DNA from 2 places in the Arthrobacter sp. J156 genome. Region 2 is predicted to be linked to the other one. Evidence: predicted binding sites of a transcription regulator. Region 2 holds the regulator's gene; the other holds the start of a gene.

Region 1 (14,639 bases), 1.3 Mb from region 2:
CTGGCCGGCGAGGGCCCCGACGCGCCTGCGGGCTGAGCCCGGTCAGGGCGCCGGGGGCGCCCCGTCCCGCATCCGGCGCGCGAGCGAGGAACCCAGCAGGACGACGGCGACGCCGACCACCGAGCCGAGGACGGTCTCGACGATCCTGTCGTAGAGCAGCGCCGTGGACGGCCCCGTCATGAGGGAGCTGCCCACGAGCGCGAGGGGCGTGACGCACACCTGCGCCCAGAAGTAGTTGCGCGTGATGAGCATTTCCGCGGCGAACTGGGCCGAACCGATCAGGAGGATCAGGATCCACGGGTTCGGATCCGCCAGGATCACGAGCGCCATGACGCCGAGCCCGGCGAGCGTGCCCAGGACGCGGTGCAGGCCGCGGGCCACGCGGTGCCGCGTGCTGTGCCCGACGAGGGGCACGACGGCGGCGACCATCGCCCAGTAGGGGTGGCCGGCCGAGAAGACGGGGCCGAGCAGCGTGGCGGCCGCGCCGGCGGCCCCGGCGGCGAGGAGGTAGCCGAGCGACTCGACGCGGACCGCCATCCGGTACCGCCGCGACATCGGCCGCGGCGCGCTCCGCACCCAGGGCGTGCGCCGGGCCGGGTGCAGGCGGCCGGCCTGGCCGAGGGCGAGCGCCAGCAGGACCGTAGCGGCCGCGGTCGCGAGGGACTCGGGCGCCGGGGGCAGCGCCGGGATCGAGGCGATCGCGGCGAACGCGAAGATGTGGAAGAGCGATCCGGCCGGCCGCATCTGCCACGTCCCCGCGACGAGAGCGCACGCGCCGGCGACGAGCGTCGTCAAGCCGGTCACCACCCAGGTGCCGCCCACCGAGCCGTGGTCGACGAGGAAGGTCGAGGCGGCCCAGGCCGCAGCGATGAGCACCCAGAACATGGTGCCGGCCCGCAGCTGGGCCGCGAGGCGGTCGCGGTGGCCCGGTACCCGCCCGTAGATCCCGGTGAACGCCCCGAAGACCGCGAAGACGGCCAGATCCAGCCGGTCGGCGGCGATGAGGGCCGCGAGCGGCAGGAACACGCCCAGGGCGCAGCGGAGGCCGATCCACGGATCGCGGTCACCCGGCCCGAGCCGCAGGAGGGCGCCCCAGGACAAGGGCGCGGCCGGCCCCGAAGCGGGCGCCACGGAGTCCGCCGTCGTGGCGCGCGGCAGGGCCGCTCCCGCCTCCGCGGGATCCACGGGATCGGGGCTCGGCGCCCCCGTGCCGTTGTCGTTGTCCACGCGCCTACCGTATCCCCGGCCACCTGCCCTCCCGCCGCGTCGGGCCGCGTTCGTGGCCGACGCAACACCGCGCCGGGACCGCGGGAGGCCATGAGGCAGACTAGAGGGGTGCCAGATGCGAACGCCCCCGTCCCCCCGTTGACCGACCCCGACGCCGCCGAGGGCGCGGACGCCCGCTCCGGCGTCGTACCCGGCACGGGGCACCCGCGGCAGGCGGACTTCGGGTTCACGCTCGGGACCCGGCTCACCCGGCCCGACGGGACGCCGGGGCTCGGCCGCACGGGCACCATCCGCACGCCCCACGGCGAGGTCAGGACCCCGGCGTTCATCGCCGTCGGGACCAAGGCGACCGTCAAGGCCATCACCCCCGAGGCCGTCGCGGAGCTCGGCGCCCAGGCCGTCCTCGCCAACGCCTACCACCTGTACCTGCAGCCCGGGGCCGACGTCCTCGACGCCGCCGGCGGGCTCGGCCGCTTCATGAACTGGAACGGCCCCACGTTCACCGACTCGGGCGGCTTCCAGGTGATGAGCCTGGGCTCGGGGTTCAAGAAGGTCATCGACATGAAGAACGTCGACGCCTCCGGAGCGGACGACGCCGTGGCGCCCGGCAAGGAGCGGCTCGCGAACGTCGACGACGACGGCGTCTGGTTCAAGTCCCACCTCGACGGAACGCGGCACCGCTTCTCCCCCGAGATCTCCATGTCCGTCCAGCACCGGATCGGCGCGGACATCATGTTCGCGTTCGACGAGCTGACCACCCTGCACAACTCCCGCGGCTACCAGGAGGAGGCGCTCGAGCGCACGCGGCAGTGGGCCGTGCGCTGCGTCGAGGAGCACTTCCGGCTCACCGACGAGCGGGCGGACAGGCCGTACCAGGCGCTGTTCGGCGTGATCCAGGGGGCGCAGTACGAGGACCTGCGGCGCAAGGCGTGCGCCGACCTCGGCGCGATGGACTTCGACGGCTTCGGGATCGGCGGGGCGCTGGAGAAGGAGAACCTGGGCACGATCGTGGGCTGGTGCGCCGAGGCGCTGCCGGAGGACAGGCCGCGGCACCTGCTGGGCATCTCCGAGCCGGACGACGTCTTCACCGCGATCGAGAACGGGGCGGACACCTTCGACTGCGTCTCCCCCACCCGCGTCGCCCGGAACTCCGCGTTCTACACGGCCCACGGGCGCTTCAACCTCTCCGGCTCGCGCTACAAGACGGACTTCACGCCGCTGCAGCAGGGGTGCGACTGCTACACGTGCACCCACTACACGCGCGCCTACATCCACCACTTGTTCAAGTCCAAGGAGATCCTGAGCCACACGCTGATCTCCATCCACAACGAGCGCTTCGTGGTGCGCCTCGTCGACGACGCGCGGCAGGCGATCGAGGACGGGACCTTCTACGAGCTCAAGGAGCGCACCCTCGCGGACTACTACGCCGGCAACCCGGACCCGCAGGGACTCTAGCCCCCCGCCCCAGCGCACTTTTAGCTTCAAGCAAACGCGGGCGCCCACGTCAGCGGGGTCGAGCCGCGGCTTAACCGCGCAGGAACGCCGAAAGGTGCGCGGGAAGGGAGCGCCGCCGGTTCCCCGCCCCTACAGCTCCGATCGCCGCCAGGGCGCCCCGGGCGCGGCGCGGCGCCAGCGGACGCGGCGCACCAGGACCACCATCATCACCACGAGCCCGACGAGCAGCAGCAGCACCAGGATCGGCAGGAAGATCGCGGCGGCGGCGAGCCCCACGGCGGCCCCGTCCTCGGCGGTGCTGACGACGGGGGCGGCGGTCCCGACGGTTCCGGCGTTCAGCACGGGCCGGGACACCATCTTCACGAGGTGCACCGCCAGCGCGATCCCCACGCCGAGCGCGACGGGGATCCACTGGTCCCCGGCGAAGAACGAGTCCGGGTCGGAGACGGTGACCGTCTCGGCGCCGAGCCCGGAAGCGAACACGATCCCGCCCGAGGCGGGGCGGACGACGGTCTGGACCCAGTCGTTGATGCTGTCCACGATGGGGATCTTGTCCGCCACGATTTCGAGCAGCAGGAGGACGCCGAGGAGCGCGAGCATCCAGTCGTTGGACAGCCAGGCCCATTCCGCGGGCAGGGCCACGAGCCCCGTGAAGCGGTCCATGAGGCCGAGCGCCAGCATCGGGATGTAGGCGTTGAGCCCCGCCGCCGAGCTCAGTCCCATCGCGGTGAGGAATTCCATACCCTCAGGGTAAGGCCGGGCGGGGACGGTGCAGTAGGGCCGGGGAGGACGACGCCGGGTCCGCGCCCGGGCGCGCCGGTCCGGGCGGGCGGGGCCTCGCCCGGACGGGTGGGGTCCCGGCGCCTCGTCCGAGGGCGACGGGCGTGGCGGTCAGGCCGCCGAGGGCGCCGTTTCCCCGTAGCTGGGTTCGCGGCGTTTGAACCAGGCGATGACGGTGGTGGTGACGGGGACGAACAGCACCTCGACCGCGGTCTTGTAGAGGAAGCCGACGACGACGTAGTTGATGAAGGTCGCGGTGTCGCTGATGCCGATGACGCCGGCGGCGATGGAGCAGAAGATCAGCGTGTCGGCGAACTCGCCGACACCGGTGGAGCCGAGCAGGCGGATCACGAGGCGCTTCTCGCCGAAGCGCTCCTTCATCTTCACGAGCACCCAGGAGTTGAGCGTCTGTCCGGCGGCGAAGCCCAGGAGCGAGGCCGCGACGATCTGCCACACGGGTCCGAGCGTGGCGGCGAGCGCCTCCTGGCCCTCGTACCAGTCGGCGGCGGGCAGGTGGATCAGGATCCAGAAGCAGAAGCTCGTGAAGAAGGACAGGGCGAAGGTCGTGATGATGGCGCGGCGGGCGGCCTTGAAGCCGTAGACCTCGCTGATGACGTCGCCGAGGATGTAGGCGAGCGGGAAGAGGAAGAAGCCGCCGTCCGTGACGATCGGGCCGAAGGTGACGCCCTTGGTGGCGCCGATGTTGGACAGGACCACGACGACGGCCATGAGGGCCAGCGCGGTGGAGAAGTAGGGGCTTCCGGCCGCCGCGAAGGCGGCGCGGACGGGCGAGGGGGTGGCGGTGTTCGCGGCCATGTGAGGGGTTCCCAATCGTGGAAGTGGTTCGCCAGGCGGCGCCCGGTTCCCCGGTGCGGCCGCCCGCTGTATTAGCACTTGACCCCCGATTCTCCCACGGGCCGTGGCGGCAGGTCATTTTGCCTCAATTTTTTGAACATGTTCAAAAAGCGGTAGACTGGCCTGGATCCCAGCAACGGCAAGGCAGAACATGGCCCCTTCGAGTCCCAAGGCCGCGCACACGCGGCAGAAACTGGTCAATGCCTCCGCCAAGCTCTTCGCGATCCACGGCTACGAGAAGACCACTTTGCGCTCGATCGCCGCCGAATCGGGGATGTCGCTGGGGAGCGCCTACTACTACTTCGAGTCCAAGGAGCAGCTCGCCGGGGAGCTGTACCGGGCGACGCGGGAGGCGCACCGGAACCTCGCCTGGCCGCGCCTGCTCGTCGGCAACACGCTCGAGGGCAACATCCGCGCGGTCATGGACACGGCCCTCGACGCCCTCGAGCCGTTCCAGGGCTTCGGGCCGGCCTTCCTCCGCGCGGCCTTCAGCGGCGGGGCTGGACCGGAGGCCGCCGATGCGGACGTCGCGGCGGTGAACCGGGCCAAGGAGTTCGGCCTCTGGCGGCAGGCCGTGACCACGGCCCGGCCGCAGCCTCCGCTCGCGATCCGCAACGACCTGCCGGAACTGCTGTGGCTGGTCCAGCGCGGGATCCTCCTGTTCTGGGCCTACGACGCCTCGCCGGGCCGGGAACGGACGCGGCGCCTCGTGCGCAACGCGGCGCCGCTCCTGGCCCGCCTGTCCGTGCTCTCCCGCCTGCCGGTGGTGCGCGCGATTCTCGACGACGTGATCGGGCTCGTGCGCTCCGCCGCGGACGGCGATCGGACGCCATATCGTCGGTGAACCGCGATAACCTCGCGTCATGGCTTCGAACCCCACCGGCAACCATCCGGATCCGCATCGGGCCGGCGATCAGGTCTCGGCCTCGGGCGACGCCCTGCACCGGCGCTACGACCACCATCCGGACCACCACCGCGTGACGTTCACAGCGGGCGCATTGCTCAAGGGCCTCGCCGCCACCTGGGCGTGCCTGGTCCTGGCGGCCCTGGTATTCCTCGGCGGCACGGCAGTCGGCGGCGCCGGGAACGGTCTCGAAGGCTGGCTGACGTTGGCCACGGGCTTCGCCTGGATCTGCCTCATCGCCCTCGTTGCGTGCGCGGTCTTCGGCTTCCCTCTCGGACTGGTCTTGGGCGTCCTCCTGCGGCCCGTCCGCAGCCAGCTCGTCCACGTCACCGTGTTCTTCCTCGCCGGAGCCGCTGCAGCGGCCTTGTGCGCCACCGTGTTCGGCCTGGACATCAGGGACTCACTTCCGCTCCTCGCACTCGGGGCAGCAAGCGCCGCAGTCGGACGGGCCGCCGTGTGGCGCGATGTCCACGTGCACAACCCGGCGCAGGACGGCAGTGCCGCCCGACCATGACCGGCGCCGCATCCCCTGCCTAGACTGGACGCCATGACCTCGACCGATCTCGCTCCCGCCCCAGCCATCACCCTGACCATCGCCGGCTCGGAGGCCACCGGCGGGGCGGGCGCGCAGGCCGACCTCAAGACGTTTCAGGCGCTCGGCGTGTACGGCATCACGGCCCTGACCTGCATCGTCTCCTTCGACCCGAAGGAGAACTGGAACCACCGCTTCACCGCCGTCGAGCCCCGCGTCATCGCCGAGCAGCTCGAGGCCGTACAGGCGTGCTACGTGGGCCAGCTGGATACGGTCAAGCTCGGGATGATGGGCAGCCCGGCCACCATCGAGGCCGTCGCCGCGGCGCTGGACAGCCAGGAGTGGCGCAACGTCGTCCTCGACCCGGTGCTGATCTGCAAGGGCCAGGAACCCGGCCACGCCCTGGACACCGACCAGGCCCTCAAGTCCACGCTGCTGCCGCGGGCCACGTTCATCACCCCGAACCACTTCGAGGCGGAGTCGCTCTCCGGCCGCACGATCCGCTCCGTGGAGGACCTCGCCGAGGCGGCCCGGATCATCCACGAGGCCAGCGGCGCCGCCGTCCTGGCCAAGGGCGGCGTCCGCCTCGACGGCCCGGACGCCGTCGACGTCTACCACGACGGAACCACCACCGAGTTCCTCGCGGCGCCCAAGATCGGCGAGGTCGCCGTGTCCGGAGCCGGCTGCTCCCTCGCGGCCGCCGTCACGGCCGAACTCGCGAAGGGCGCCGCGCCGCTCGCGGCCGCGCGCACCGCCAAGGACTTCGTGACCACCGGCATCCGCCACCGCGTCGCCTCGGCGGCCCCCTTCGACGCCCTCTGGCAGGGCGGCGCGGGATAGCGGGACGACGACGCGACCCGGGCACCGCCGTCGTCCTCCCTCCTGCGCCCCTCGAGCACCCCCTCCCGCGCGGGGCCGTGGAGGTATAGGGTCGGGCCGCATGGCACTGGATCTCGTACAGGTGAACTTCAAGGCCGCGGACGAGGCGGCGCTGGGCCGCTTCTGGGCGGACGCGCTCGGCTGGGGCGTCTCGAGCGAGGCCCCCGGTGTGGCCAACGTCGAGCCCCACGGCTTCGACTGGCCGGACCCCTCCGTCGTCTGCGTGGACGTCGTCGCCGTCCCGGATCCGGAGACCGTCCGCTACCGGGCGCACCTCGACCTCGCGACGAGCTCCGCCGCGCACCAGGAGGAGCTCGTCGCCCGCCTCCTGACGCTCGGGGCCAACCGGGCAGACATCGGCCAGGGCGATGTGCCGTGGACCGTCATGGCCGACCCCGAGGGCAACCTCTTCTGCGTCCTGGAACCCCGCGGCCTCTACGCCGACACGGGGCCGATCGCGGCCGTCGTGGTGGGCTGCTCCGAGCCGCTGGCGACGGCGGGGTTCTGGGGCGACGCCCTGGGCTGGGACGCGTACGACGCCGGAGCGGACCTCGCGCGGCTGCGCTCGCCCCGGGGCGTGGGACCGTTCCTGGAGTTCGTGCGCCAAGTGGACCCCGGCGCCTCGTCCGGGCGCGTCCACCTCGACGTGCTGCCGGGACCCGGCGACGACCAGGACGCGGAAGTGGCGCGGCTCAGGTCGCTGGGGGCCACGGACGTCGACCTCGGCCAGGGCGACGTGCCGTGGATGTGCCTCGCCGACCCGGAGGGCAACGACTTCTGCGTGCTGCGCCCGCGTTGACGACAGCCTTCCCCGCCTCGACACACCTTGTTGTCGAACGATTGTCAACAAACATCGTCAAACGAACCCTTGACATGTGGTTCCGGTCACCTAGGCTTTCACATCGGGGGGCGTGCTGCGGCTGATGGCCGCGCGGGCCCCTTTCGTCCGCCTCGAGGCAACAAGGAGCATCATGAAAAACTCGCACCGGCCCCGGCTCGCCCGGGCAGTCGTGGCCGCGGCAGCGGGCGTGGCCCTCGCCGCGACCATGTCCGCCCCGGCATTGGGGGCACCACAAGAAGTCGCCGAAACCCCCGGGAGCCTCTCGCAGGCCCTCGGGGGTTCCGCGTTGAAGGACCTGAAGGTCAGCGGCCCGCTCGCGACCGCGCAGGGGGAGGTCTCCGTCTTCGTCCAGTTCGAGGGCACCGGCGCCTTCGAACAGACGCAGCCCGTGGAGGTCCGCACGGGCAAGGCCAAGCCCGTCAAGGCCCAGGCCAAGGTCCGCCAGATCCGCGACGGGATCAAGGCCAAGGGGCGCTCCGCCGCCACCGAATCCAAGTCCAAGGTCATCTACACCACCACCAACACGGTCCCCGGCGTCGCCCTGCGTGGCGATGCGGACCAGCTCCGCGCCCTCGCGGCCCGCCCCGACGTCGTGAAGATCAGCGCGATCGTCCCCAAGAGCCCGGACAACAAGGGCGCCGTGATCGACACCAAGGCGCTCGAATCCTGGACCAACCTCGGCGAGACCGGCGAGGGCGTGACCATCGCGGTCCTCGATACGGGCGTCGACTACACGCACGCCGACTTCGGCGGACCCGGCACCCTCGAGGCCTACGAGGCCGCCCAGGACTCCTTCGAGCTCCCCTCGGCGGCATCCGGGCTGCGCGATCCCGCCAAGTTCATCGGCGGCTGGGACCTCGTCGGCGACGACTACAACGCCAACCCGAGCTCGCCCACGTACCAGCCCGTCCCGAACCCGGACCCCAACCCGCTGGACTGCGCGAGCGCCGGCCACGGCACCCACGTCGCCGGATCCGCGGCCGGCTACGGCGTCAACGCCGACGGCAGCACGTTCGACGGCGACTACTCCTCGCTCACCGCCGCGCAGGTCTCCGCCATGCGCATCGGCCCCGGAACGGCACCGAAGGCCCAGGTCGTCGGGATCCGCGTGTTCGGCTGCGAGGGATCCTCCGCCGTCGTCGGCCAGGCCCTCGACTACGTCCTGGACCCGAACAACGACGGCGACTTCAGCGACCGCGCCCACGTCGTGAACATGTCGCTCGGCTCGGACCACTCCCCCGTCGACGACCCGGAGAACGCGATCGTCGACGCCCTCGCCGAGCAGGGCATCCTCTCCGTCGTCGCCTCGGGCAACGCCGGCGACGTCACCGACGTCGGCGGATCCCCCGGCAACTCGCGGTCCTCGCTGACCGTCGCGAACAGCATCGGCTCCAAGGTCACGATGGACGCCATCGAGGTCCTTGCCCCCGCCGACGTGGCGGGCACGGCCTCCGGCCAGTACTCCGTGAACTTCAACTACGCCGCGGCGAGCGACGAGCAGCTGACCGGCGAGGTCGTCATGGCCCCGGCGGACAACGCGTTCGGCTGCAACCCGTTCCCCGCGGGGACCGACCTCGGCGGCAAGTGGGTCTGGCTGCAGTGGGAAGAGGACGGCGCCTTCCCCTGCGGCTCCGGCGTCCGCTTCAACAACGTGCAGGCCGCCGGCGGCGGCGGCGTGGTGCTCGACTCGCCGCGCCTCGTCTTCGATGCCGGCATCGCCGGCAACACGGGCATCCCCGGCGTCCAGCTGAACCGCACCTACTCCGAGCTGCTCCGCCCGGCCGCCGAGGCCGAAACGCTGCAGCTGCGCGTGGACGCGGACCTCATCGGCGCCGCGTCCGGCGACTCCGGTGCGCTTGACACGCTGAACCCGAGCTCGTCGCGGGGCGTCCACGGCTCGGAGGGCATCGTCAAGCCCGACGTCGCCGCACCCGGCACCCTGATCGGCTCCGCCGGCGTCGGCACGGGCAACGGCCCCGCCGTCATGACGGGCACGTCGATGGCCACGCCCATGACCGCCGGCCTCGCCGCGCTCGTCGCCGGCTCCGGCGACTACACGCCGTACCAGATCAAGAGCATCGTCATGAACACGGCCTCCGCGGACGTCCTGGCGCCGAACGGCGCCGCCTACGGACCGAACCGCGTCGGCTCCGGCCGCGTGATCGGCGACGCCGCGCTGAAGACCCCGGCCTACGCCTTCGCGAGCGACGACCCCGACCTGACCTCCGTGGTCTTCGGCGTCATCGAGCTCGGGAAGAAGAAGCACAAGGAGACCAAGTCGGTCACGGTCCACAACAAGTCCAAGTGGACCCAGACCTACGACGTCGCCTACGTCCCCTCCTCCGAGATCCCCGGCGCCAGCTACGCGCTGAGCACCAAGAAGGTCACGGTCAAGGCGGGCAAGACGGCCAAGTTCAAGATCACCCTCACGGTCGACCCTGCGCGCTTCGCGAAGACCATCGACCCCACGATGGAGCGGACCCAGCAGGGCCTGAACCGGCAGTGGCTGGCCGACGCCAACGGCCGCATCCAGCTCACCGCCAAGGGCCAGCCGACCCTGCGCGTTCCCGTCCAAGCGGCCCCGAAGGCCTCCTCTGACATGACCGCGGGCAAGAAGTACACGGTCAAGAAGGGCCAGGACACGGTCGAGGTCAAGCTCAAGGGCAACGGCCGCTTCCAGGGCAACGGCGACCAGCGGATCGTCTCGCTCGTCTCCGCGTTCGAGCACGGGGCCTCCAGCCCGCGTCTCGGCGCCTCGGTCGACGCCGTGCCCGGAGCGCGTGAAATGGACCTGCAGCATGTGGGCGCCGCCTCCGACGCCCCGCTCGTCGGCACCGCCGACGGCGTCCTGAACTTCGGGGTCAGCACGTGGGGCAATTGGACCCACCTCGCCGGCGGCACGGAGATCGACGTCGAGATCGACACCAACGGCGACGGCCGCCCCGACTTCGTCACCTTCACGGCGCAGATCGACGGCATCGACCAGGACCTCGCGGCGACCTTCGACCTCGCCTCGGGCGCCCAGGTGGACCTGTGGCCGGTCAACGGCCTCACGGGAGAGACCGACACCAACGTGTTCGACACCAACGTGGCGTCCCTGCCCGTCTCGCTCGAGGCGCTCGGGATCGACGACACCAGCTCCGGCCAGATCCAGTACCGCGTCAGCACCTACAGCTGGTACAACACGGACCTGGACGGCAACACGGTTCCGGTCGACACCACGGACTGGGTGGCCTACAACGCCGTGAGCCCGGACCTGTGGTTCGAGGGCGCCGGCACCGGCACCGCGTTCGTCGACCTGCCGGGCCAGTCCCTGCTGGCCCACGTGGGCGACTACTCCTCCACCGCCACGGCCACGAAGGCCAAGGGGAAGGACAAGGGCAAGGACAAGAAGGCCTCCGTCGAGGCGACGGGCCTGTTCCTGCACTACCACAACGCCACGGGCAACCTCTCCGGCAAGGGCTCCAACGCCGGCGACAAGGCCGAGCTGGTGACGTTCACCAAGAAGAAGTAGGCACCACGCACCGCAGGCGGCCCCGGCACCCGTGTCGGGGCCGCCTGCTTGTCCTCGGCCCGCGCGGCGCTGATGGAGTGAGCGACACCGCCGGCGTGTCCGGCGACACGCCAGCCGCCCGGCGGCGTGTCGCTGGACACGTCCACCCCCTGCTGCCTTGGTTTCGCGTCGGACCTTTGCATATCCTGTGAAGAATGAGCGAATCCGCCCAGAACACCACGTCCAAGCCACCCGTCCACCGGGCCGTCTTCTGGCCCTCGGCCATCATCGTGCTCGCGTTCACCGCGTTCGCCATGATCGCGCCGCGCACGGCGGAGTCGGTCTTCGCCTCCGTGCAGCAGACGATCGTGCACAACTTCAACTGGTACTACGTCCTGCTCGTGACGGGCTTCGTGATCTTCGCCCTCTGGGTCGGCTTCAGCCGCTTCGGCGACATCAAGCTCGGCAAGGACGACGACGAACCCGAGTTCTCGGTCGGCTCCTGGTTCGCGCTGCTCTTCGCCGCCGGCATGGGCATCGGACTGGTCTTCTACGGCGTGAGCGAGCCCTTGAGCCACTTCGCCTCCCCGAAGCCCGGCGTCGACGGCAGCCCGGCCGTCCTCGCCCAGCAATCGCTCTCCCAGACCTTCCTCCACTGGGGCGTCCACGCCTGGTCCGTCTACGTGGTGCTCGGCCTGGCGCTCGCCTACGCGATCCACCGCCGCGGCCGCCCGATCTCCATCCGCTGGACCCTCGAGCCGCTCCTCGGCCGCCGCGTCAAGGGCGCCTCGGGCAACGTGATCGACATCGTCGCACTCGTCGGAACGATCTTCGGCGTCGCGACCTCCCTCGGCCTCGGCGTCCTGCAGATCAGCGCCGGCCTCGAGAGCGCGAACCTGTTCGAGGCCACCCAGACCCTGAACATCGTCATCATCCTGATCATCACCGGCGCCGTCCTGTTCTCCGTGCTCTCGGGCGTCGCCCGCGGCATGAAGTGGCTCTCCAACATCAACCTGGTCCTGGCGGCCCTGCTCGTCGTGTTCGTGCTCATCGTGGGCCCGGGCCAGTTCCTCTTCCGGAACCTCGTCCAGTCCGTCGGCAACTACCTGCAGAACTTCCTGGCCATGGCGTTCAACGTGAGCGCCTTCTCCGGCGAGGCGGGCGAGCTGTGGCAGGCCACGTGGACCACGTTCTACTGGGGCTGGTGGATGTCCTGGGCGCCGTTCGTCGGCATCTTCATCGCCCGCATCTCCCGCGGCCGCACCGTGCGCCAGTTCGTCGCCGGCGTCCTCCTGGTTCCCACCCTCGTGACCTTCATCTGGTTCTCCGTCCTGGGCGGAACGGCGATCCACACCGAGCTCGAGGGCGAGGGCGGCCTGATCGGCCCGAACGGCGAGGTCGACGTCGAGGGCTCGCTGTTCGCCCTCATGCAGCAGCTCCCCGGCAGCGCCGTCCTGGTGATCGGCGTCGTCATCCTCATCGCGATCTTCTTCGTCACCTCCGCCGACTCCGGCTCGCTCGTCATGAGCATGATCGCCACGGGCGGCGAGGTGGAGCCGAAGAACTGGATCCGGGTCTTCTTCACCCTCTCGACGTCCGGCCTCGCGATCGCCCTGCTGCTCTCGGGCGGTCTCGACGCGCTGAAGACGGCCGCGATCATCATCGCCCTGCCGTTCAGCGTCATCATGATCCTCATCTGCTGGGCCACGGTCCGGGCGTTCAGCCGCGAGATCCGGGCCTACGACAAGGCGCGGCGCGAGGCGTTCGTGGGCCGCATCGGCGAGATCTACGGCCTCGAGGTCGAGGGGCCGAACCAGGACTCCCGGGTCCTGAACCTCACGCGCTTCTTCCGACGCCGGCACCGGGCGCTCGAGGCCGTCGCCGGCGTCGTCCACGTCGACGTCCCGGAGGGACCGTCGAGCCCGCTGCCCCCGGCGGGCGACGAGCCCGAGACGCCGTCCGCGCCCTCGGCCGAGGACCCCGACGCGGGCGGTCGCGAAGCGGCCGGGGCCCCGCTCCCCCGCTGACCGCGGGCCGCGACCGGGCCAGGGGCCGGTCCGGGCAGCCGCGCTTCAGGCCCTGACGCGCGGCAGCTCGGACCACTCGGTGGTGTACTTCGGCGAGGAGAACTCGCGCTTCATCGACCACGCGGCGGGTTCGGCGAGGCCGCCCTGCCCGAGCCCGATCGCGGCCTCCCCGAACCGGGCCCGAACGCTGCCCAGCAGGGCACCGAGGCCTTCGACGCCCCCGGTCGGATCCGCCGCGCGCCCGGGCCGAGCGCCCGCCCGGCCACCCGCCGCCCCGCCGCCCGGGGCGCCGGCGGCGGCATCGGCGTCGTCCTCCCCCTCCGCCAGCCCGGAGAAGAGGTCCAGCTGCTCCGCCTGCCCGCCCCGTCCCAGGCCCGAGAGCATCACTCCCGCGCGGACGTACGCGGCGCCCGGCTCGAAACGACCCCGCATCGCCGCGACCGCGGCCCTCGTGATCCGGATCGGATCGTCCGTCGGCACCGGCAGGGGCACGGAGGCGCTCGGGAACGACTGCGTGCCGTGGGCGAAGCGGCTCGTCCCGGCACTCACCGTCACGACCGACGCGCGCAGCCCCTTGGCCGCAAGGCGTCCGGCCGCCTTCTGCGCGTAGACGGACATGACCTCCTCCATCTGCGCCGCCGTGTCCACGGGCGTCGAGAAGCTGCGCGAGAACATGACCTGCTGCTGGTCCGCCCGCTCGTCGACCGGCGCGATGCATGGCGTGCCGTTCAGCTCCAGGACAGTCCGCTGCATGACCACCGAGAAGCGCTTGCGGATCATCAGCGGGTCTGCGGCCCTGAGCGCGGCGATCGTGCCGATGCCGAGCGCGGCGAGCTTCTCCCCGCTCTTGCGCCCCACGCCCCACACGTCCGTGGCGGGCAGGCGGGACTGGATGCGCTCGAGCTCCCCCGGCGGCAGCGAGCCGAGCGAGCACACTCCGCCGAGTCCCGGATTGCGCTTGGCGACGTGGTTGGCGAACTTCGCGAGGGTCTTGGTGGGCGCGACGCCGACACAGACGGGGACGCCGACGTGGAGTGCGACGGCGGAGCGCACCTCCCGCGCCGTGCTCGCCAGCACGTCCTCGCCCGCCTCCGGCAGGCCCAGGAACGACTCGTCGATCGAGTAGACCTCCTGCCACGCCCCGAAGCGGCCGATGACCTCCATGACGCGCGCCGAGAGGTCGCCATAGAGCTCGTAGTTGCTCGAGCGGGCCACGAGGCCCCAGGCGGCGGCGTGCGGGGCGACCTGGAACCACGGCGTGCCCGTGGCGATCCCCAGGTCCTTGGCCTCCTGGGAACGCGCGACGACGCAGCCGTCGTTGTTCGAGAGGACGACGACGGGGCGGCCTTCCAGCCACGGGTCGAACACCCGCTCGCAGGAGACGTAGAAGTTGTTGACGTCGACGAGGGCGAACATTGCCTCCCCTAGAGCCGGTGCAGGCAGCGCGTCGCGACGCCCCACACGGTGAAGTCCTCCGGCACGGGATCCCCGGGCCGCCGCGCGGCGGGGCCGGGCTGGTGGCCGGAAACGGGGCGGGAGCCAGGGCCGGATCCGGGACCGGGCTCGGCTTCCAGTCGAGGCCCGCCGCCGCCGAGGCGCAAGCGCCTCACGAGCAGCTCGCCGTCCACGACGGCGACCACGACCGA
Region 2 (14,639 bases):
GCTGCGCCAGATCAAGGAGAACGAGCGCGGCCGCATCAGCGAGTACGCCCAGCGGCGCGGCAACGGCACGGCCTACGTGGCCGACGGCAACGTGTGGGACGTCGATGCCACCGTCGCGATCCCGTCGGCCACGCAGAACGAGCTCGGCGCCACGGCGGCCAAGCGGCTCGTGGAGCGCGGCGTCCTCGCCGTGGCCGAGGGCGCCAACATGCCCTGCACGGCCGAGGCCACCCAGATCTTCCAGGAGGCCGGCGTGCTCTTCGGCCCGGGCAAGGCCGCCAATGCCGGCGGCGTCGCGACGTCCGCCCTGGAGATGCAGCAGAACGCGAGCCGCGACGCCTGGTCGTTCGAGCACACCGAGCGGCGCCTCGGCCAGATCATGGTCTCCATCCATGATGACTGCGCCCGCACCGCCGAGGCCTACGGGCAGCCGGGGAACTACGTCGCGGGCGCCAACATCGCCGGCTTCGTCAAGGTCGCGGACGCGATGCTGGCCCTCGGCGTCATCTAGCTCTCGGGCCCGATCGGCGTCGTGCGGCCGGCGCGACCGCCGCGCGCTACGGCCGCGGAATGCGGACGTGTTCCGGCGTGAGCTCGGAGAGCCGGGAGACGCCGAGGAGCGCCAGGGTCCGCTTCATGTCCTTCTCCAGGATCGCCAGCGCGCGGTCCACGCCGGCGCGCCCGCCGGCCATGAGCCCGTAGAGGTAGGCGCGGCCGATGAGCGTGAAGTCGGCGCCGAGGGCGAGCGCGGCGACGATATCGGCCCCGCTCATGATGCCGGTGTCGAGGATGACGGCGGCGTCCGGGTTGACGGACTTCACGGCGGCCGAGACCTCGGGGAGCAGGTGCAGGGTCACGGGTGCGCGGTCCAACTGCCGGCCGCCGTGGTTGGAGACCACGACGCCGTCCGCCCCGTGCTCGATCACCTTGCGGGCGTCCTCGACCGTCTGGATTCCCTTGACGACGAGCTTGCCCTTCCAGGTCCCGCGCAGCCAGTCCAGGTCGTCGTAGGTCAGCGAGGGGTCGAACATGGAGTCGATCAGCTCGGCGACGGTGCCGGTGTAGCGGGACAGCGAGGCGAACGTCAGGGGCTCGTGGGTCAGGAAGTTGAACCACCAGGCCGGCCGGTAGGACGCGTCCAGGACCGTCTTGAGCGTCAGCGACGGCGGGATCGTCATGCCGTTGCGCACGTCGCGGAGCCGGGCCCCGGCGACGGCCGTGTCCACGGTGACCATGAGGGTGTCGTAGCCGGCGCGCGCGGCCCGGTCGATCAGCTCGCGCGACTTCTCGCGGTCCGTCCACAGGTAGAGCTGGAACCAGTTGCGGCCCGCGGGCGCGGCGGCGGCGACGTCCTCGATCGACGCCGTGCCCATCGTGGACAGCGTGTAGGGGATGCCCGCGGCCTCGGCCGCGCGGGATCCCGCGTATTCTCCTTCCGACTGCATCATGCGGGTGAAGCCGGTCGGTGCGATCCCGACGGGAAGGCGGGAGGTGCCGCCGAGGATGTCCGTGCTCAGGTCCACGTGGGAGACGTCGCGCAGGATGCCGGGGCGGAACTCGAGCTCGGAGAACGCGGAACGGGCCCGGTTGAGCGTGACCTCGGCCTCCGCCGCGCCGTCGGTGTAGTCGAAGGGAGCCTGGGGCGTCCGGCGCTTGGCCAGGGCCCGCAGATCGCCGATGGTCTGCGCCGCCGCGAGGCGGGAGGCGTTGCCGAAGGAGGGCTTCTTGAACTGCATGAGCGGGGCCAGGTCCGAGTACTTCGGAACGCGGCGGCGCAGCGCCGGCGGCACGGGGCGGTCGGCCGGAACGGCGTCCCCGGCACCCGGACGCGCCGGGGCCGGGGACTGGAGGGGGGCCGGCTCCGACGCCGCGGCGGCGGACTGCCGGGCCGTGTCCTCGGTGGTTGCCGGCTGCTGGGTCACGGACTGGGTGGTCATGGACTCTCCTTGGAGGCGTGGCACGCGGATCGCTTGTGGTAAGACCACAGCGTGTGGTTAGACCACACTCTAGACCCGTGGTGCGGCTCACATCAAGGGGCATCGCTCCGCCGTCCGGGCCGCGAGGGCGCCCGGAGCCGCCCGATCGTGTCCACACGGTGGAGCCGAGGTTTCACAATCGCCCCATCTGCCACTAGAGTTGCCCCTTAGACGGCATCCCATCGGGGACATGCGAACGCCGTTGTGCGGTGGGGGAATTGTCCAAGGGCAGGAGAAGAACCGGGGATGGCTGACGCGAAGAACTTTGCGAACGCGCGCTTTATGACGGTGGCCGAGGTCGCCGAGGTCATGCGCGTCTCCAAGATGACCGTGTACCGCCTGGTGCACTCGGCGGAACTGCCCGCGGTGCGCTTCGGCCGCTCCTACCGCGTCCCGGAGACCGCCGTCGAGGACTACCTGCGCAAGGCCCGGATCGACGGGGCCTCCGAGACCGCCTGACCGGAAGTGGTCAGGGCCGCCGCGCGGAGCAGGTAACCTGTTAAGGAACGTTTAACGTCCGTGTTGGTTGCAGTCCGACCGTCTGCGGCGGGAACGCAACCACCGAATCTGAAGTTTGTGAGGAACCAATGGGCTCTGTGATCAAGAAGCGCCGCAAGCGTATGGCCAAGAAGAAGCACCGCAAGCTGCTTCGCAAGACCCGCCACCAGCGCCGCAACAAGAAGTAGGCGCCGGCCGCCGACGCGGCAGGTGATGACGACGGCGGGGCCGCATCTCTCGAGGGTGCGGCCCCGCCGTCGTTCTCCCCGACGTGCGATCACGGCAGGTGCCGGACCGCCCCGGGGACGCCCCCGGGCCAGCGCCCGGCGGGGTCTCGGATCAGCGGCCGCGGACCCGCCCCAGACCGCGCCAGAGTCCGTAGACGGCCCCGGACACGGTCGCCGCCTTGAGCGTCCACGTCGCGGCGCGGCGGCCGGTCCTGAAGTCGTAGACGGGCCAGTTGTTGCGCACGGCGTGGCGGCGCAGCTTGGCGTCCGGGTTGATCGCCACGGGATGCCCCACGGCCTCCAGGAGCGGAAGGTCGTTGGACGAGTCGCTGTAGGCCCAGCACTGCGCCAGGTCGAGCCCCTCTTCCTCGGCGAGCCGGGCGACGGCGACGGCCTTCGCGGGGCCGTGCAGGATCTCTCCCACGAGCCGGCCGGTGTAGACGCCGTCGGTGTGCTCCACCTGCGTGCCGAGCGCCCCGGAGAGCCCGAGCCGGTCCGCGATCACGGTGGCGACCTCGAGCGGCGTGGCCGTCACGAGCCAGACGCGACGCCCGGCGCGCAGGTGCTGGTCCGCGAGGGCCCGCGTTCCGGGCCAGATCTTGGAGGCGATGAACTCGTCGTAGACCTCGTCGCCCAGGCTCGACAAGTCGTCGACGAGGACCCCCGCGGCGAGGGCGAGCGCCTGGTCCCGCACGGCGTGGATGTCGCCGACGTGCTCCCCGCGCACCGCGTACCAGAGGGCCTTGAGGCCGAAGGAGGCCGCGTGGCGGAGGCTGAAGGCCTTGCGCGCATACATCTTCCGGGCGACGGCGAACAGGCTCGCGCCGCGCATCATCGTGTTGTCGACGTCGAAGAAGGCGGCCTCTGCTCCTGTCATCGGGCGCACGGGCGAGGGCACGGTGCGGCCGGCGGGCGGCTGTGGCATGGCCCCAGTCTATGGCACGCGCCACAGCGGGCCGGGCGCCGTCCGTGCCCGTGCGCGGCCGGTCCGCCGGTAGATTAGTCGGCATGGAAGCACGTGCCGAGGCGCCCGTCGTCGAATTGCTGACCCGCGAGGGCTGCCACTTGTGCGCCGCGGCCCGTGCCACCCTCGACGAGGTGTGCGGCCGCCTGGGCGTGCCCTGGACGGAACGGGGGATCGACGACGACCCGGAGCTGCGGCACCGCTTCGGCGAGGAGGTCCCGGTGCTGATGATCGACGGCGTGCAGCGCGACTTCTGGGTCATCGACCCCGCGCGGCTCGCGGGGCTCCTGGGCGCATGAGGCCGGCGGAGAAGACGCTTCCCGAGGCGACGCTGGAACGCCTGACGCTCTACCGGCGCGTGCTCGAGCGCCTCGGCGCCGCCGGGCTCGAGACGGTGTCCTCGGAGGTCCTGGCCGATGCCGCGGGCGTCAACCCGGCGATCCTGCGCAAGGACCTGTCGATGCTCGGCAGCTTCGGCCGGCGGGGCGTGGGCTATGGCGTGATGCAGCTGGCCGGTTCCATCGCGACGACCCTCGGGCTCAACAACGACTGGCGCGTGGGGATCGTCGGCGCCGGCAACCTGGGCCGCGCGCTGGCCGGGTACGCGGGGTTCCGCGAGAACGGCTTCCGTCTGGTGGGGCTGTACGACGCCGATGCCTCCCTCGTGGGGCGGCGTTACGCCGACCTCGTGGTCGCCGACGCGGCGGGCCTCGAGGACGCCGTGCTGGCCGAGGGCATCAACATGGCGGTCCTGGCCGTGCCCGCGGCGGCCGCGCAGGAGCTGTGCGACCGGCTCGTCGCCGCCGGCGTGCGCAACATCCTCAACTTCGCCCCCGTCGTCCTCCAGGTTCCGCCGGACGTCGTCCTGCGCAAGGTGGACATGGCCCGCGAGCTGCAGCTCCTGGCCTACTACGCGACGACGCCGGGCAGCCACCTCTAGCCTGTGGATCCCGAACGCCAAGGCGGCCGGACGGATTACTCCGTCCGGCCGCCTTGTCGGTGATTGGCCGGCGCTTCGGCCGGCGGGGTCGGTGCCCCGGCGTCAGGCGCCGAAGCCCTGGTGCTTCGCGGCCTTCTTGGCCGCGATGTAGTTGCTCGAGGGCTTGAGCCACGCGAACACGACGCCCGCGATGCCGACCAGGATGACCACGAGCGTCAGCACGTCGGCGCCGAAGAGGCCGATCACGGACAGTCCGGCGAGGATCGTGGCCGTGATGCGGGCGCCGTTGCTGCCCTTGCGGATGAAGAACGCCAGCAGGGCGTAGATGCCCGAACCGATGAGCATGACCACGAAGCCGACCGTCCGGGTCATGGAGGCCAGGGCGGCCGCGTCGACGCCGGCCGCCGCGAGCTCGTCCTGGGTCGCGGAGCCCTGCATCGTCAAGGCGTCCTGGATGGCGGTCTCGAGGGCGGAGGAGGGCATCAGCAGCAGGACGAGTCCGGACACGAGGGTCAGCGCGCCGGCGGCGAGGACGAGCCAGAAGGAGATGTTCAGTTCCTTCGGCCGCTCGAGCGGGCCGGCGGGCGCGCCGAAACCGGCGCTCCCGGGCATCGGCTGCTGGTAGCCGTAGGACTGCTGGCCCGGCTGCCCGTACGGTGCGCCCTGGCCAGGCTGTCCGTAGGGCCCCGACTGTCCCTGCTGTCCGGCCTGTCCGTAGGCGCCGGGCTGGCCGTACTGGCCGGGCTGTGCGGCCGGGGGCTGCCCCGGCTGGCCGTAGGACTGCGGGGGAGCCGGGGGGTACGAGCCGGCGGCGCCGCCCTGCTGCGGCTGGCCCGGCTGCTGCGCGGGCTGCTGCCCCTGTTGTCCGGCCCCCTGGCCGGATCCGTCCTGGCCGGGCTGCGGAAGGCGCTGCCCGTAGCGCGGGGGCTCGGGGACCTCGGGGTTGTTCTCGGGAGTGCTCATGATTCCTCCTGGGCGTTGGTGGTTCTGAATCCCACAGTAGCCGCCGGGCCCGGCCGGGGGGCATCATCACCAAGGATGATGTGGAGGATGATTGCGCCAGTGGTGCCGCTATCCGGAGCGGATGAAGGCGACGTCGAGGACGATCGTCACCTTGTCCCCGACGAGGACCCCGCCGGCCTCGAGGGCCGCGTTCCACGTCAGGCCGAAGTCCTTCCGGGAGATGACGGTCTCGGCGGAGAAACCGGCCCGCACCACGCCGGCCGGATCCACGGCAGTGCCGGCGTACTCGACCGAGAGCTCCACCGCGCGCGTGACGTCGCGGATGGTCAGGTCGCCGGTCAGCAGGAACTCGTGGCCGTCGCCCGTGATCGACGTCGCCGTGAAGCCCAGGGTCGGGAAGCGCTCCACGTCGAAGAAGTCCGGGCTGCGCACGTGGGTGTCCCTCGCCGGGTCGCGGGAGTCGAAGGACACCGCCTGGATCACCGCGTAGAGGGCGGAGTCGTCCACGGTCGGACCGACGGAGATCACGGACTCGACGTCCGTGAAGCGGCCCCGCACCTTGCTGATCCCGGCGTACCGGATCGTGAAGCCGACCTCCGAGTGGGTCGGATCCAGCGTCCACCGTCCAGACGTGATGCCCTCGGGGATCCTCATCGCGGTGCTCCTTGCCCCGGGCCGTGGACCCGTGCCGCCGTGGTGCCTCACCTGTCGTGCGTCGTTCGTCCCTCCACTCTAGGGAAGGCCCACCCCGTCTTCCAGAGCGGAGCGCGACCGGAATCACGGCCCGCATTTAGGCCAGCCCGCAAAGGTTTGAGACACTGGAGGCATGCCCACCGCCACCGTCCACCTGCTCCGCCATGGAGAAGTCCACAATCCGGACAAGGTGCTGTACGGGCGGCTGCCGGGCTACCGGCTCTCCGGGCTCGGCCGCGAAATGGCCGACCGCGCCGCCGAATACTTCGCGCAGCGGCGCGACGCCGGAGCCAACATCGTCGCGATCGCGGCCTCGCCCCTGCTGCGGGCCCAGGAGACGGCCGCCCCGACGGCCCGCGCCCTGGGGCTCGAACTCGGCACGGAGCAGCGCGTCGTCGAGGCGGGCAACCACTTCGAGGGCATGTCCCACATGGCCGGGCGCCTCCGCGACCCCCGCTTGTGGCCCTACCTCGTCAATCCCTTCCGTCCGTCCTGGGGGGAGCCCTATCGGGACCAGGTCGAGCGGGTCATGGCCGCCGTGCGGGAACACCGCGACGCCGCCGTGGCACAGGGGGGGCCGGGCGCCGAGGTCATCCTCGTCGCCCACCAGCTGCCGATCTGGGTGACCCGGTTGGCGGCCGAAGGCCGGCGGCTCTGGCACGATCCGCGTCGCCGCGAATGCACTCTCGCCTCCGTGACCAGCCTGGACTTCGAGGGGGAGGCCCTCTCGTCGGTCCGCTACGCCGAACCCTGCGCCGACCTCCTGGTCAACGCCGCGAACCTCCCTGGAGCCTGACCCGATGACCCCTGCCCACCCATCCGATTCCCCCGAGCCGGGCCGCCGCACCGTCCTGCGCGCCGCCGCGCTGCTCGCCGCCGTCGTCCCCCTGGCCGCGTGCAGCGCGGTCGAGGACCCGCTCGCGAAGCAGGCCCGCGAAGGCGACAACAAGAACTACATCGCCGGCGACGGCTCCGTCCAGGAATACGCGGCGGAGTCGCGCGGTGAACCGGTGCGCCTCACGGGAACGCTCTACGACGGCACGGACATCGACTCCTCCGCCTGGGTCGGGCGCGTCACGGTCCTGAACTTCTGGTACGCCGCGTGCGCCCCCTGCCGCGTCGAGGCGCCGCACCTCGTCGAGCTCTACGAGGAGTTCCAGGACCAGGGCGTCGACTTCCTGGGCGTCAACGTCCGGGACCAGAAGGCCACGGCCGAGGCCTTCGAACGCAACTTCAAGATCCCCTACCCGTCCGCGCCGGACACCACCGGGTCGATCCTCATGGGCCTGACCCAGTACGTGAACCCGCGCGCCGTGCCCACCACGCTCGTCCTCGACAAGCAGGGCCGGGTCGCCGCGCGCGTGCTCGGCGCCATCGAGAAGTCCACGCTGAAGACGCTCATCGCCGACCGCGTCGCCGAGCCCGCGTGATCCCCGCCCTCGTCACGACCGGCCCGGGGCTGGCCGCGCAGGCGAACCCGTTCGCGGAGATCGCCCTCGACGGCTCCCTCCTGGTCGCCGCGCCCATCGCCGTCCTCGCGGGGCTCGTGTCCTTCCTCTCGCCGTGCGTCCTGCCGCTCGTTCCCGGCTACCTCGGCTACGTCACCGGGCTGACCGGGGTCGACCTCGCCGAGCAGAAGCGCGGGCGGATGGTCGCCGGGATCGGCCTGTTCGTCCTCGGCTTCACCGCCGTGTTCGTGACCGTCGGCGTCCTCTTCACCCAGATCCTCAGCTGGTTCACGCTCAACAGCGACTGGGTCTCCCGGATCCTCGGCGTCGTCGTGATCCTCATGGGCGTCGTCTTCATGGGCGGCTTCAGCTGGTTCCAGCGCGACCGCAAGATCCACGCCCGCCCACCCGCCGGACTCTGGGGGGCCCCCGTCCTCGGCATGGTCTTCGGCCTCGGCTGGGCCCCCTGCATCGGCCCCACGCTCTCCGCCGTCATCCTCATGAGCAGCGGCGCCGACCCGGACCTCGGCCGCGCCGGGCTGCTGACGTTCGCCTACTGCATGGGCCTCGGCGTGCCGTTCATCCTGATCGCCCTCGGCCTGCGCCGGGGCATGGGCGCCCTGCGCTTCTTCCGCAGCCACCAGCGCGCCGTGATGCTGGCCGGCGGCGGCATGCTCATCCTCCTGGGACTCGTCATGGTCAGCGGGCTGTGGGACACCTGGGTGATGCAACTACAGAACTGGTTCGCCAACGAGGTGAGGTTGCCCATCTGATGGCAGAAGACACGAAGCCCCGTTCCGCCACGGCGCAGGCCAAGGCCGACGCCGCGCTGCCCGCCCTCGGCCCGCTCGGCATGATCCGCTGGGCCTGGACGCAGCTCACGAGCATGCGCACGGCCCTGTTCCTGCTGCTCCTGCTCGCCGTCGCCGCCGTGCCCGGCTCGCTCTTCCCGCAACGCGGCGTCAACCCCGAACAGGTCACCCAGTACCTGCAGAACGAGCCCGTGCTGGGGGAGTGGCTCGACCGCTTCCAGCTGTTCGACGTCTACTCGTCCGTCTGGTTCTCCTCGATCTACCTGTTGCTGTTCATCTCCCTGATCGGCTGCATCATCCCCCGGGCCAAGAAGCACTGGCAGGCGCTCCGCACCCCGCCGCCGCGCACCCCGGCGCGCCTGTCCCGGCTGCCGGAGCACGGAAGGATCGCCCTGGCACCCGGCGCGGCCCCGGCGTCGTCCTCCGAGACCGCGGCCCGCGCCGCCGCACTGCTGAAGAAGCGCGGCTACCGCACCGAGGTCCGCGACGGCGCCCAGGGTGCCTCCGTCGGTGCCGAGCGCGGCTACGTGCGGGAGATCGGCAACCTCGTCTTCCACACCTCCCTCATCGGGATCCTCGCGGGCGTGGCCGTCGGCGGCGCGTTCGGCTACAACGGCCAGCGGATCCTCGTCGAGGGGGACACCTTCGTCAACACGGCCGTCGCCTACGACGCGCTCTCGCCCGGAACCGCCGTCGACGTCGACCGGCTCAGCCCGTTCACGGTGGCGCTGGACAAGTTCGAGGTCACGTTCGACCGCGAGTCCAGCACGCACTTCGGCCAGCCGATCGACTTCAACGCGAGCGTGCGCACCACGGACACGCCCGGCGGCGAGGAGACCCCGCGCCAGATCCGCGTCAACCACCCGCTGCGCATCGGCGGCTCGGACGTCTACCTCGTCGGCAACGGCTACGCCCCCGTCATCACGGTCCGCGACGGCAACGGCGACATCGCCCTGCAGGAACCCGTCATCGCGGTCCCGCAGGACGGCGTCTACACCTCGCTGATGGTGGCCAAGGTGCCCGACGCGCGGCCCGAGCAGCTCGGCTTCGTCGGCCTGTTCCTGCCCACGGCGGGCGTGCTGGACGGCGTCGGCATCTCCCTCGACCCCAGCCCCGCGCTGCCGCAGCTGCAGCTGAACTCCTACTTCGGGGACCTCGGGCTCGACGACGGGGCGCCGCAGAACGTCTACGTCCTGGACACCGACGAGCTGACGGAGCTCAATAGCCGGACCCTCGACGCGGGCGGCCTGGTCCTCAATCCCGGGGAGACGATCGAGCTGCCGGACGGCCACGGCTCCATCAGCTTCGACGGGCTCAAGCGCTACGTCGCCCTCGACATCCACCACGACCCCGCCAAGGTCCCCGTGGCCGTCTTCGCGGCGCTCGCGCTCCTGGGCCTGGCCGTGTCGCTCTTCACGCCGCGCCGCCGCGCCTGGGTCAAGATCCTGGAGGACGGCGGCGAGGGTGACGGAGGCGACGGCGGCTCGGGTGAGCACGGGCGTATCCTTGAATACGGACTGCTGGCCCGCGGCGAGGATCCGCGACTCGCCACCGAGGCCCGCGAACTGCAGTCGCTCTTCGAGCGTGAATTCACCGGCGCCGAGCGCGTGCCAGTCTAGGAGAAGCAACGACGATGCCCACCATCAACGAGGACCTCGGCGCCTACAGCGACCTGTTCATGCTGCTCGCCGCGCTGGCGTACGCCGTGGCGTTCATCGCGTTCGCCTGGGACCTGGCGAAGTCCAGCCGCACGATCCGAGAGCTCGAGTCCCGCTCGCTCGCCGAGGAGGCGCGCCAGCTCGCCCACGCCGGCCACGTGCAGGCCGCGGGCGCCGGAGCGGCGGGTTCCGGTACCGTGGGCGCCAGCCCGGAGACGACGCCGGACGGCCCGCCTTCCGGCGCCGCGTCCGCCGGCGAGGGGACCGAGGACGGCCTGATCGGGGCCGACGGAGCGCTCGTGCACGAGTCGATGGACTACACCGACGGTGCCGCGAGGCGGCTCGCCGCGAAGGTGGCCGTCTCGCTGACCTGGATCGCCGCCGTCGTGCACCTGGCCGCCGTGGTCTCCCGCGGCATCGCGGCCGCACGCATGCCGTGGGGGAACATGTACGAGTTCCTCTCGACCGGCGCCCTCGTCGTGGCGCTCGTGTTCCTCGGCGTGCTGCTGCGCAAGGACCTGAGGTTCATGGGGACGTTCGTGATCGGCCTGGTCACGCTCATGCTGTGCGGGGCGACGATGGGCTTCCCGACGCCCGTGGCCCACCTGGTTCCGGCGCTGCAGAGCCCGTGGCTCATCATCCACGTCTCCATCGCGGTCCTCGCCTCGGCCCTCTTCACCATCACGTTTGCCATGGCCGTACTGCAGCTGATCCAGCACCGCCGCCAGGACGCCCTGGCCGCCGGGAAGCCGGACAAGCTGCCGTTCCTGCGCCTGGTACCCTCTGCCGCGTCGCTGGAGAACTTCGCCTACCGCGTCAACGCGATCTCGTTCGTCATGTGGACGTTCACGGTCATGGCCGGGGCCATCTGGGCCGAAGCCGCCTGGGGCCGATACTGGGGCTGGGACACCAAGGAGGTCTGGAGCTTCGTCATCTGGGTCGTCTACGCGGGCTACCTGCACGCGCGGGCCACGCGGGGCTGGACCGGCGCGCGCTCGGCCTGGCTCAGCATCATCGGCTACCTCTGCATCATCTTCAACTTCACCGTGGTGAACCTCTACTTCAACGGCCTGCATTCCTACGCAGGCGTCTAGGGGATCCCACGGGTCTGCCTTGCAGATCAGGTGGCTTCGGCAGCCTGGAAGGCGCAGGATCTGCAACCCAAACGGGCCTGCCCTTGGTCCGGACCGGCCGGCGCGGCACCGGGTGAGTGGCGGTGGTAGTCCGGATCGAACCAGTCCGGGCACCATTCCCACACGTTCCCGACCGATTGCCACAGGCCGAATCCGTTCGGCTCGAACGTCCGGACCGGGGCCGTGGTGAGGAACCCGTCATCCTGCGTGTTCAGGCCCGGGAACTCGCCTTGTCAGATGTTGGCGCGCCACCCCCGGCATCGACCTCATCGTCTCCCCACGGGTACGTGGCCGCGTCGATGCCGCCGCGTGCGGCGTGCTACTCCACCTCGGTCGGGAGGCGCCGGCCGGCCCACTCGCAGGACGCCGTCGCGTCGTTCCAGCTGACGTGGACGACCGGGTCATGCCCCAGGCCTTCGATCGAAGAGCGACGGCCGCCCGGACGCCGCCAGTCGGCTCCCCGCACGCCGAGCCGCCAAGGGGCCCCGGCGGTGATGCCCATGACGTCCTCCTCCGGGGCGGCGAGCGCGAGATGGAAGACCGCCGAGAATCCGAACGACTCCGCTTCCGTTGCATACCGGGTGTCCCCGACGAAGCGTGCGAACGCGTCGTTCGTGACCGGCGTCGCGTCGATGAAGAATGCCGCGAGCGAGACCGAATGCCGTGGCACCTCGCCGTCGGCGGGATTGCGGTCCCCCGAGGAATCGCCCATCGTGAACGTTCCCGATGGAATGAGGCACTGCTCGATGTCGTGCGTCGCCCGCCTCGCCCCGGCGGCTGGTTCAGAACCCCTCGACGATCCGAAGACGGGCCGCAGGCCCTGGTCCGGCATGCCGGGAGGCGTGCGGGAGGGCGGGCTTCACGGGCACGCCGGGGTCCCCGACGCGGACGCCGCGGCTCCACCGGGCCCGCTGTCCAACGCGGACTCCTGCTCCAGGTTCGGGTCCCTACCGGCCTCGTTCACGCTCGAACCTTCCTGTGACGGCCTTGGCGCGGCCGTGACGACGTCCTCGATCGCCCGCAAGGACTCGATGCCGGCCCGTGCGCTGGCGGCGTGGGTGCGCCCGGGCTCCGCGACGTCCAGCGTGATGTTCCGTGAGACGGGAGGCAAGGCGTGGCCGCGCAGCTGGTCGGCCGCCTCGGCATCATCCTCAACGGCACCGCCGCATTCCCCTGCCTCAAAGGCCTGCACTCCTCCGCCGGCCCGAAAGACACAGGATCTGCGACCCCAACGTGCCGGACGGGCATCCGGCTGCGTCAGTTCTGGTTGGGGTCCTGCGGCTTGTCCTTCTTCAGCTGCTCTTCCTTGGCCTTGAGCTCGGCTTCCTTGCGGCGCAGCCCTTCCTCGCGCGCCTGCTGCCGGCGCTGGCGCTCCAGGTTCCGGAGGAATTCGGTGTCGTCGTCGGGTGCAGAGGGGCGCGGCGCGCTGCCGCCCCGGTTGCCGGGCGCTCCACCGCCGTTTCCGAAGCGGGGCCGCCCCAGCCAGAACCACAAGCCCGCGCCAATCAGCGGAAGCAGCACAATGGCCAGGATCCACGCCGGCTTGGAGATGCTGCGCACGTCCTGCGGGCGGGTCCTGATGCACTCAATGAGCGCGTAGATCGTGATCGCCAGCGCCACCAGGGACGCCAGGATGATGTTCCTCACCATCCCTACAGTCTAGTCAAGATCACGGCCCAGTTTTACCGCCGGTAGAATGGACCGGTGCAGTTCCTCAAGTACACCGCCCTGCGGCTCGCCCTCTTCTTCACGGTCTTCATCGGACTGGCCTGGGGGTTGCGCTGGAACCTCTACGCCGCCGGAGCCGTGGCCCTCGTCTTCGCCTTCTGCGTGAGCTATCTGTTCTTCAACCGCCTGCGCATCGCAGCCACCGAGGAACTGCGTGACGGGCTGGCCGGGCGCCGCAGCCGCCACAAGGGATCGGTCGAGCTCGACGACGAGGCCGCCGAGGACGGGATCGACCCCGGAGCCGATCCCCGGCCCGGAACCGGACCCCGCGGTTAGGCCGTCCGCAGGGCCACGGTGATCACGAGGCCGGCGGCGAACAAGGCCGCATAGCCGAGGCTGATCATGCCCGTCTGCTTGAGCACGGGAATCATGGCGGCCCGGTCCTGCGCCTTGAGCATCGTCCACGAGGGCACCAGGCACAGCGGCGCGATCAGCAGGACCAGCAGCAGCCACGGGTGGTCGCCGAGCAGGACGAGCGGCAGCAGCAGCGCGAGCGCCAGCATCATGACGTAGCTGATCCGGGCGGCGTCGTCGCCCATCCGGACGGCGAGGGTGCGCTTGCCGACCTCGCGGTCCGTGGGGATGTCCCGGACGTTGTTGGCCATCAGGAGCGCCGTCGCGATGAGCCCGATGCCGATCGCGCCGACCCAGGCCGGCGCGGTGAGGCGCAACACCTGGGTGAACGTCGTGCCGAGCGTGGCGACGAGGCCGAAGAACAGGAAGACGAAGACCTCGCCGAGGCCGAGATAGCCGTAGGGGTTCCTGCCGCCCGTATAGCCCCACGCCGCGAAGACGGCGGCCAGACCCACGAGGACCAGCGGCCACGCCGTCGACACGAGGATCAGCACGGCGCCGGCCAGCATCGCGGCCCCGAAGCAGGCGAACGCGGCGGCCTTGACCTGGCGCGGGGACGCGGCGCCGGAACCGGTCAGCCTCAACGGGCCGACCCTGACGTCGTCGGTGCCCCGGATCCCGTCCGAGTAGTCGTTGGCGTAGTTCACGCCGATCTGCAGCAGCAGGGCGACGGCGGCCGCGAGGAGGGCGCGGACCCAGTGCAGGTTCCCGTCGACCTCGTACGCCGCGGCCGTACCCACGACGACGGGTGCCACGGCCATGGGCAGGGTGCGCAGGCGGGCGCCTTCGATCCATTGGGCGGCAGTGGCCACGGTGATCCTTCCGGGCAGACGGCGGGGTTCCAGCCCCCTATTCTCTCCCCGCCCGCTCCAGCAGCGAAATCGCCGCCTGCCGGTCGGGCTTGCCGTGGGGCAGCAGCGGCAGCGCGTCGAGGACGGCCCAACGGCGGGGGACCGCCGCCGCGCCGAGCTCCGTGCGCACCGCCTGCGCGATCTCCTCCCGCAGACCGGCGGCCGCGGCGGGCGCCTGGCCCGGGGTGGCCCCGCCCGTGTGCGGAACCAGCAGGATTCCGACGGCGGTGCCCCACTCCTCGTCCGGGACCCCCACGACGAGCGCCGCGGACACGCCGGGCACGGCCTCGGCCACCCGCTGCACCTGGCCGGCGGAGACCTTGACGCCCCCCGTGTTCACGACGTCGTCGACGCGGCCCTCGATGACGAGCGTTCCTCCCGCGCCCGGGCGGGC

The links. The regulator Rex, encoded in region 2, represses fermentation and respiration genes when NADH is low (regulators of the CRP and FNR family bind a similar motif). The targets are predictions, from matches to a motif close to CTTGTGAANNNNTTCACAAG.
Region 1: AC0QR5_RS15335 (queuosine precursor transporter) is a predicted target of Rex. The motif match lies at 4,408-4,427, and genes of this name have one in related genera.

The regions. Positions count from the first base shown of each region.
Region 1 is NZ_CM149650.1:3,290,237-3,304,875, reverse strand. Features, by position in the region: gene AC0QR5_RS15355 (DUF6707 family protein) at 1-36, shown strand, start outside; gene AC0QR5_RS15350 (FUSC family protein) at 43-1,227, opposite strand; gene tgt (tRNA guanosine(34) transglycosylase Tgt) at 1,336-2,682, shown strand; gene AC0QR5_RS15340 (DUF4126 domain-containing protein) at 2,812-3,423, opposite strand; gene AC0QR5_RS15335 (queuosine precursor transporter) at 3,574-4,278, opposite strand; gene AC0QR5_RS15330 (TetR/AcrR family transcriptional regulator) at 4,469-5,161, shown strand; gene AC0QR5_RS15325 (hypothetical protein) at 5,181-5,735, shown strand; gene AC0QR5_RS15320 (hydroxymethylpyrimidine/phosphomethylpyrimidine kinase) at 5,769-6,593, shown strand; gene AC0QR5_RS15315 (VOC family protein) at 6,694-7,431, shown strand; gene AC0QR5_RS15310 (S8 family serine peptidase) at 7,604-10,987, shown strand; gene AC0QR5_RS15305 (BCCT family transporter) at 11,182-12,993, shown strand; gene AC0QR5_RS15300 (Y-family DNA polymerase) at 13,039-14,409, opposite strand; gene AC0QR5_RS15295 (LexA family protein) at 14,418-14,639, opposite strand, start outside.
Region 2 is NZ_CM149650.1:2,014,222-2,028,860, reverse strand. Features, by position in the region: gene gdhA (NADP-specific glutamate dehydrogenase) at 1-511, shown strand, start outside; gene AC0QR5_RS09225 (alpha-hydroxy acid oxidase) at 558-1,937, opposite strand; gene AC0QR5_RS09220 (helix-turn-helix domain-containing protein) at 2,223-2,435, shown strand; gene AC0QR5_RS09215 (30S ribosomal protein bS22) at 2,564-2,662, shown strand; gene AC0QR5_RS09210 (HAD family hydrolase) at 2,814-3,626, opposite strand; gene AC0QR5_RS09205 (glutaredoxin family protein) at 3,710-3,964, shown strand; gene AC0QR5_RS09200 (redox-sensing transcriptional repressor Rex) at 3,961-4,605, shown strand; gene AC0QR5_RS09195 (hypothetical protein) at 4,708-5,568, opposite strand; gene AC0QR5_RS09190 (YceI family protein) at 5,677-6,222, opposite strand; gene AC0QR5_RS09185 (histidine phosphatase family protein) at 6,395-7,057, shown strand; gene AC0QR5_RS09180 (TlpA family protein disulfide reductase) at 7,062-7,691, shown strand; gene AC0QR5_RS09175 (cytochrome c biogenesis CcdA family protein) at 7,691-8,482, shown strand; gene resB (cytochrome c biogenesis protein ResB) at 8,482-10,140, shown strand; gene ccsB (c-type cytochrome biogenesis protein CcsB) at 10,155-11,273, shown strand; partial or broken gene AC0QR5_RS09160 (SUMF1/EgtB/PvdO family nonheme iron enzyme) at 11,342-12,144, opposite strand; gene AC0QR5_RS09155 (hypothetical protein) at 12,172-12,504, opposite strand; gene AC0QR5_RS09150 (PLD nuclease N-terminal domain-containing protein) at 12,570-12,962, opposite strand; gene AC0QR5_RS09145 (DUF4229 domain-containing protein) at 13,017-13,316, shown strand; gene AC0QR5_RS09140 (1,4-dihydroxy-2-naphthoate polyprenyltransferase) at 13,313-14,206, opposite strand; gene AC0QR5_RS09135 (AMP-binding protein) at 14,244-14,639, opposite strand, start outside.